2 linked regions of the Pirellula sp. SH-Sr6A genome follow. The protein of the gene in region 1 interacts with the protein of each later gene in a pairwise test. Links are inferred from orthologs where the notes say so. Each region holds a gene or a part of one and is shown in the gene's direction. Other genes may lie near its edges.

Region 1 (4,237 bases):
GAATCGCGCTGATGGCGATCTATGGACCGAATGGTCCGGTGGGCAGTTTCTTGCGCCCATGGGGAATCCAAACCGCGATCTCGTTCCTCGGAGTGTTGATCGCTTTGGTCTTCATCGGATTGCCCTTTGTCGTTCGGACCATGCAACCCGCCATCGAAGAACTCGATGCCGAGATGGAACAAGCCGCAGCGAGCCTTGGGGCTAACCGATGGCAGACCTTCCTAAGAGTAACCCTCCCCAGCATCCTCCCGGCCATGATCACGGGATTCACCCTCGCGTTCGCGCGTTCCTTGGGTGAATACGGGAGTGTCGTCTATATGTCGGGAAATCTTCCGAACAAGACCGAGATCATCTCGCTCGTCATCTCCAACAAGATCGAGGAGTCCGATATTGCGGGCGCTTCGGCGGTCGCGATGGTTCTCCTGCTGGGGACCTTCGTGAGTCTCATGATGGTGCAGGGGATCCAGTGGATTGCTAATAAGAAAACAGGACGAGCGTAAAAATGGGATCAAGCAAAACCAAACCCCTGCAATCGACGGATCCTTGGTGGGTTCGATGGATGCTCATCGGAATATCTGTTGCTTTTCTCACCTTTCTATTGCTCTTACCGCTGATCATTATCTTCCAAGAGGCTCTGTCGAAGGGGATCGCGTTTTATATTCAATCGATCTCGGATCGGAACGCTTGGAACGCGGTGAAGATGACCCTGATCACCGCTGGGATCGCCGTGCCGCTCAATCTGATTTTCGGAATCGCAGCCGCTTGGGCGACGACCAAGTATCGGTTCCGCGGAAAGAGCATTCTGATTTCCATGATCGATCTTCCCTTCGCCATTTCACCGATCGTGGCCGGTCTCATGCTTGTCCTCGTTTTCGGCTCACAAGGCTGGTGGGGAGAGTGGCTTTCCGACCGGGGGATCCAAGTGATCTTCGCGGTTCCTGGCGTGGTTTTGGCGACGGTTTTTGTCACATTCCCATTCGTAGCACGGGAATTGATTCCGTTGATGCAAGAGCAAGGTAGCGACGAAGAATGGGCTGCTATTTCCTTGGGCGCCAACGGTTGGCAGACCTTTTGGAAGGTCACATTGCCCAATATCAAATGGGCCTTGCTTTATGGCGTCCTCCTCTGCAATGCCCGGGCCATGGGAGAGTTCGGTGCGGTATCGATTGTCTCCTCCAACATACGCGGCCGTACCAATACCATGCCATTACAAATCGATGCACTGTACTCCGAGTATCAGTCTGCGGCAGCTTTTGCTCTCGCATCGCTTCTCGCAGGTTTAGGTGTATTCACCTTGATCGGAAAGACGATCTTAGAAAGCCGAATCAAAGCTCTGAAATCCGACCGGTAGCGCGTCGCCGCGAACTCCGATTTAAGAAACCAATCACCTTGTCGCCCATTTGCCATCGCTCCTGATGGCTACGTCGGCCAGCCAATCAAATTGCAATGAGTATTGAAGTAAAAAACCTAAGCAAGTCGTTCGGTTCTTTCTCTGCCTTGAAGGATGTGAACCTGCGCATCGAGACGGGCGAGTTGATCTCTTTGCTCGGACCATCCGGATCGGGAAAGACGACCCTACTTCGAATCATCGCGGGAATGGATGTTCCCGATCCCACCCCCGGGAGCCAGATTCTTTTCTTCGATGAAGATGTAGTGAGGATGCCGGTTGGCAAGCGGCATGTGGGATTCGTTTTCCAACACTACGCTCTGTTCCAACACATGACCGTATTCGATAACATTGCATTCGGATTGCGAGTACGACCTCGGGACAGACGACCCGGTAAAAAGGAGATTCAAGATCGCGTTCGGGAACTCTTGCGATTGATCCAACTCGAGGGCTTTGGCGATCGATTTCCTTCCCAACTTTCCGGCGGGCAACGACAGCGTGTTGCACTGGCACGCGCTCTCGCCATCGAACCACGTGTGCTCCTTTTGGATGAGCCATTCGGCGCACTCGATGCCAAGGTGCGGCAGAGCCTTCGACAATGGCTCCGACGACTGCATGATGAACTCCACACCACGACAGTCTTGGTGACGCATGATCAGGAAGAGGCCCTCGAGGTGTCCGATCGAGTCGTTGTAATGAATCAAGCTCGGATTGAACAAGTCGGTACACCGGAGCAGGTGTTTCACCATCCTACTTCTGAATTCGTCATCGATTTCCTAGGAAACGTCAATGTCTTTCGCGGGCGTGTGCAAGATGGGAAGGCGACATGGGCCGCTCCGCGCGAGGAAATCGTAGCAGGCAATCTGGAATCGAGGTCGGAGAACGCGGCCAAGATATATGTCCGACCGCATGAGTTGGCTCTCGAACGCTCGAAGCAAAGCGAGGATAGCATTTCCGCACGGGTTCAGAGAATCAATTTAGCGGGCGCGCAGGCCAAGGTGATTCTCAGTACCGCCCAGCACGAAGAGATCCGGGTCGATCTCCCTATGGAGCGATTCCAAAACCTTCGACTCGTACCGGGAGACGCCGTCTTTGTTCAACCGACCAACACGCGTGTCTTCGTACCCGACTACAGCATTTAAACCAGGCCGGGCACGCAAGGGTGACCTAGGTTCCAGAGCTATTTCACCGACATCAAATACGCGAGAAGATCGGCCATGCTGGAAACGTCGATTTGCCTTTCTAGTCCTTCGGGCATGAGAGAGAGTTTGGAACTCTTCATCTCGGCGATCTCGCTTCGATCGATGGTGTCGGTCTGGTTTTCACCGCGTACCAGGGTGACACTCGCTGCCGATTCGGACTGGATCATTCCACTGAGGACGCGATCGTCTTCGGTAACAATCGTATAGGAAACATACTGAGGATTTACTTCCCGATTCGGTTCGATAATGTTTTGAAGAATCGCTTCCGGACCGCGGAATTGGAACGAGGCCAAGCTGGGAGCCAGCTCGTATCCAACACCTTCGAGTTTATGGCATGCTGAGCACGATTGTGCGAAGACCTTTTTACCTTTTTGCTTATCGCCAGGCATGGTCAACGCGGATCGGTAGGTTTCAAACACGTCGCTTCGTGTCCCAAAGGTGGAGCTGGCGAGAAGCTTCTCCACGCGATCCTTGAGTTTCCGATCGTTTCGCAGTCCGTTCAGACGGATCACATCGAGATCGGTCAAAAGGAAATTTCCCTGTTCGGCCTGCGATACCAAAGCCTCCACCCACGCTGCGCGCGCGAAGAGGATATCGGAGGCAATCGAACGGAGTTTGGGGGACATCATCGTCCAAGTCTTCAGCAACTCAATGGGGACTTGCGAGGAAGTGAACTGTCGCAACGCGTTGGCCGCGGCAACTTGAATCTCTTGGGGTTCGCGCTGGTGAATCAGGGCCGCCAGGGTCGAGATATCAGACTCGTTGGCCTGCCACATCATCCTTCGAATCGCTTCTTGGCGATCCGCAATCGGGAGCTCGCTCTTTGCAAAGTCGACGCGCCCCTTCTTGATCAGTTGGTCTCTCAGAGTTGCCAGGGTCGGTAGAGAATCGAACAACTCCTCGCGCTTGGCATCCGCCATATTGCGTTCGTGAATCGCGTTCAGAATCTCTGCGATCAAAGGCATCGCATTCGGATCGGACTTGGGCCTCGCGGCCAGTCGCTTGTCCAGAGTCGACAGCTGATCGGCGGAAGCGAGCTTGCCCGTCAATCGCCCCATCGGTAGTGCTTTGGCCAGTTCGAGCGCGCTCGGCGATGCATCCAATTGCTGGAACAGAATCGCGGTAGCTTGCGATCCGATCGCATTGAAACAGGCTGCCGCAATCCACGGATCCGAAGGGGAATTTACTAGAGTTTCGTGGGCGATTTTGGATTTCGCAACAGGATGAAGGGAGGAGGCGACGAGGGAAAGGGCCAGTTGCAATCGAACGCGCGAATCCGGGTCCTTGGCGAGATTCGGAAGCATTTTCTGGAGCGCTTCGTCGGAACCGATCCGATCTTCCAGCCACACCAAGGACCATTCCCGCACGCGGGGATGGACGTCCAAAAGCCCTTGTTGATGGGCCTCTCGAGATTCGGACGTCCGCGCCAACAATCCCAACGCGTGCAATCGAGCTTGCGGGAACGACGAATGGATCGCTGTCTTCTCCAACGCACCGAGAATTTCACTCCGTTCCGCGTCGGTCGCGCGCAAGGAAAGTTGCTCGAACAGGAGTCGTGATGCTGTGTCGCGCTTCCATCCATTGGGGCTCTCCAAAGCCTTTACCCATTCCCGAGGGGATTGCTGAGAGAGCTTGGGTGCAGCTTTTG
Region 2 (3,497 bases), 2.4 Mb from region 1 along the record:
CGCTCTCGATCGGTTGATCCTGGGTTGTACGACACTCGCTATTCGTAGACTATACTTTAATCGAAGGGAGACGTCTTGAGGACCGTTTCCCATCTTTCCAACGACCTTCGCCGAATTACTTACATGACTCAGTTCTATTGCGGCTTTGATTTAGGTGGGACCAAGATGCTTTGCGTCGTGATGGACGAAAAGCAGAAAATCGTGGCTCGCAAACGAAAAAAAACAAAGGGCACCGAAGGGGCCCAAGCGGGTGTGACGCGCATCGCCGATTTGGTCCGCGAAACGTTTGCCGAAAATGCTCTGCCTATCAATGATCTAAAGTCACTCGGTGTCGGTTGCCCCGGACCAGTGGATATGGACCAAGGCATCGTCAACGTCGCAGTCAACCTGGGTTGGAAAAACGTCTCGCTCGCCGCCATGCTCGAAGACGCCCTCGATTGCCCCGTTTCCGTTCTGAATGACGTCGATGCCGGAGTCTACGGCGAATACTGCGCCGGGGCCGCAATCGGGGCTCGCAGCGTCGCCGGTATTTTTCCAGGTACCGGTATCGGCGGCGGATTCGTTTACGAAGGCCAAATTCTCCGAGGTCGCCGATCTTCCTGCATGGAAATTGGCCACACGAAAATCGCTTCCACCAATCGCACCAGCGGCGTCGATATGCCCGGCACACTCGAAAGCGAAGCGAGCCGGCTCGCGATCGCCGCCGAATGCGCCAAGCTCGCCTACCGCGGAGAAGCCCCCAATCTGCTGCGTGCGGTCGGCACCGATATCGCGCAGATCCGCAGCAAAGTCCTCGCTGCCTCCATCCGCGATGGCGATAAGGCTGTCGAGAACGTCGTGCGCCAAGCCGCCCAAACCGTCGGCTATGCCGTCGTGAACCTCGTCCACATGCTTTGCCCCGAAGTGATTATCCTCGGCGGCGGTCTCGTCGAAGCGCTCGAAGGACTTTATCTCGATGAAGTGAACCGAATCGCAAAGAAAAACATCCTTCCTTGCTACAGCGGAATGTTCGATGTCAAAATGGCCAAGCTTGGCGACGACGCCGGGGCCATGGGCGCTGCCCTGTGGGGACAAAAGAAATCAGTAGCTCCGGCTGTGGCGGTCATCTAAGCGACCGTCGCAAATCTCCAACGCAAACCAACCCCCTGCCCCCTGCCCCCTGCTCCCTGCCCCCTGCTCCCTGCTCCCTGCTCCCTGCTCCCTGCTCCCTGCTCCCTGCTCCTTGCTCCTTGCTCCTTGCTCGGATAACTCGCGAAAAGAACCACGCTAGCATTCGCTTCGCGATTGACCCCAACTCCAACTTTTCCGATACTCCCCACGACCTGTTTTTCCAATTTACCGAGTCTGCCGCGACGACATGACGATTCTCTCGACTATCCCCCAACTGGATTCATACTGTCGCGATGTGGCGGACCGGGCAAAGCGAGCTGCGAGACAGATGGCGAGCCTCTCTACCGCCATCAAAAACCAATGGTTGCTCCACGCGGCCGATGCCTTGGTCGCTAACGAGTCCGCGCTCCTCGACGCCAACGCAATCGATTTGTCCAAAGCGGACGAGTATGGATTGACCTCGGCCGAACGAGAGCGATTGAAGCTGACGAAGGAACGGATCGCACAAATTGCGTCCGGCCTAAGAGAAGTCGCAGCACTAGCCGACCCGGTAGGAGAAGTCATAGAAGGCTCTCGACGACCCAACGGTCTAGAAATTCAAAAGACCCGTGTTCCGCTCGGCGTCCTCTTTTTTATCTACGAATCCCGGCCCAATGTCACGGCGGATGCCGCGGCTATCGCTATCAAAAGCGGAAACGCAATCATCCTGCGAGGTGGCAAGGAGGCGATCCATAGCTCCCAAAAAATCGTCGAATGCCTTCGCGAATCGGCAAGTGTTTGCAAGCTTCCCCTCGACGCGTTGCAAATGGTCGCCACCACCGACAGAGAAGCAGTGGGTCATTTTCTTAAAATGTCCGACGCGATCGATTTGGTGATTCCCCGTGGTGGCGAAGCATTGATTCGACGCGTTGTCGCGGAAGCGACAATGCCGGTCCTGAAACATTACGATGGCAACTGCCATGTCTACGTCGACCGTCACGCCGACTTGGAAATGGCCCTCAGTATCGTCGAGAATTCCAAGTGCCAACGCATGGGGGTTTGCAATGCCATGGAATCATTATTGGTGCATCGAGATGTTGCGGATCTCTTTCTGCCTCAGCTTGATCAGCGACTCCGGGCGTACAATATCGAATACCGAGGAGACGCGGACTGCCGCCGGCTGATCCCTGCGACTATCTCTGCATCGGACGCGGATTGGAGCCTTGAATATCTCGGCCCTACGATGAGCGTCAAAGTTGTGGGGTCACTCGACGAAGCGATCGATCACATCGAGCAATACAGCTCGCGACATACGGAATCGATCGTGACGAATTGCATTCAGTCCGCCGACCGTTTTGTGCGGGAAATCGATTCCGCCGCCGTGATGATTAATGCCTCTACCCGTTTCAACGACGGTGGACAATTGGGAATGGGAGCGGAAATTGGAATCAGCACGGATAAGTTTCATGCACGAGGCCCCTGCGGCCTGCGAGAGTTAACCACTTACAAATTCATCGTTCGCGGGAACGGTCATATTCGTGCTAACTGAGGGAACGCTCAAAGCTCCCTCGCCACGATGAACACAATCCACAATGAGATAGGGAAAGGATACCCTTCATGTCAGACGATGTACTGAGTCGCAGCGATGTGGAAAGTCTGCTCCAATCTCTTGAACCGCAAGCCAAACCCTCTGGGGATTCCAAGAAGTCCGATCCCAAGAAATCCGGTGCGCCAAAAATGCGCATCCTGGCATACGACTTCAAACGTCCCGAGCGGGTCGGCAAAGAACAGATGCGTGCACTCCAGTCTCTGCACGATGGCTTCTCTCGCAACCTTGGCGCATCGCTCTCTGCTGTCCTGCGATCGATGGTCGAAGTCCGCTTGATCAGCGTCGATCAGTTGACGTACAGCGAATTCGTCTACAGCCTTACTATCCCGACCTGCTTCAATCTTCTAAAACCCCTCCCCTTGGAAGGAAACTGGGTGCTGGATATCAGTCCCGCACTCCTCTTTCCCATCATCGATCGCATGCTGGGGGGAGGCGTCTCGGGCGACTCTACCCTCAAACGTCCCCTCTCCGAAATCGAACTGAGACTCGCTACTCGCATTAGCAATGTATTCCTCCGCGAACTGCAAACAGCTTGGTTCAATATCGTGGAGATGAACATCGAAGTCGAACGGGTGGAGAGCAATCCCCAACTTGTACAAATCGTTCCGCCCAACGAAGTCGTCGTGATGGTCAGCTTCGAACTGACGATTGGGCAAGTCCGAGGGATGATCAATCTCTGTATCCCGTACAACACCATCGAACGGGTGAACAGCAAATTGACCAGCAACAGCTGGATTGGATACGCCTCCGCGCGAAGCAACGTCGAAACGAAGACTCAATTGCTACAACGACTCGATGG

The links. The genes of interacting proteins can lie anywhere in the genome.
Region 2: the proteins of VN12_RS13280 (region 1) and VN12_RS22665 interact in binary tests that used the Escherichia coli proteins (3 or more experiments, as listed by UniProt). The link is inferred for Pirellula sp. SH-Sr6A from one-to-one orthologs.

The regions. Positions count from the first base shown.
Region 1 is NZ_CP011272.1:3,440,255-3,444,491, forward strand. What follows is about bases 505-3,487. They hold VN12_RS13280 (sulfate/molybdate ABC transporter ATP-binding protein), read left to right. Parts: upstream 505-1,446; coding sequence 1,447-2,529; downstream 2,530-3,487. Other genes in these bases: cysW (sulfate ABC transporter permease subunit CysW), read left to right, coding at 505-1,351; VN12_RS13285 (PVC-type heme-binding CxxCH protein), read right to left, coding at 2,568-3,487. Also shown: sulfate ABC transporter permease subunit CysT, read left to right, coding at 1-500; more of cysW, read left to right, coding at 503-504; more of VN12_RS13285, read right to left, coding at 3,488-4,237. UniProt on the Escherichia coli protein: Part of the ABC transporter complex CysAWTP involved in sulfate/thiosulfate import. Responsible for energy coupling to the transport system.
Region 2 is NZ_CP011272.1:5,863,947-5,867,443, forward strand. The notes cover bases 628-3,497. They hold VN12_RS22665 (glutamate-5-semialdehyde dehydrogenase), read left to right. Parts: upstream 628-1,357; coding sequence 1,358-2,638; downstream 2,639-3,497. Other genes in these bases: VN12_RS22660 (ROK family protein), read left to right, coding at 628-1,110; fliM (flagellar motor switch protein FliM), read left to right, coding at 2,707-3,497. In the rest of the region: more of VN12_RS22660, read left to right, coding at 124-627. UniProt on the Escherichia coli protein: Catalyzes the NADPH-dependent reduction of L-glutamate 5-phosphate into L-glutamate 5-semialdehyde and phosphate. The product spontaneously undergoes cyclization to form 1-pyrroline-5-carboxylate.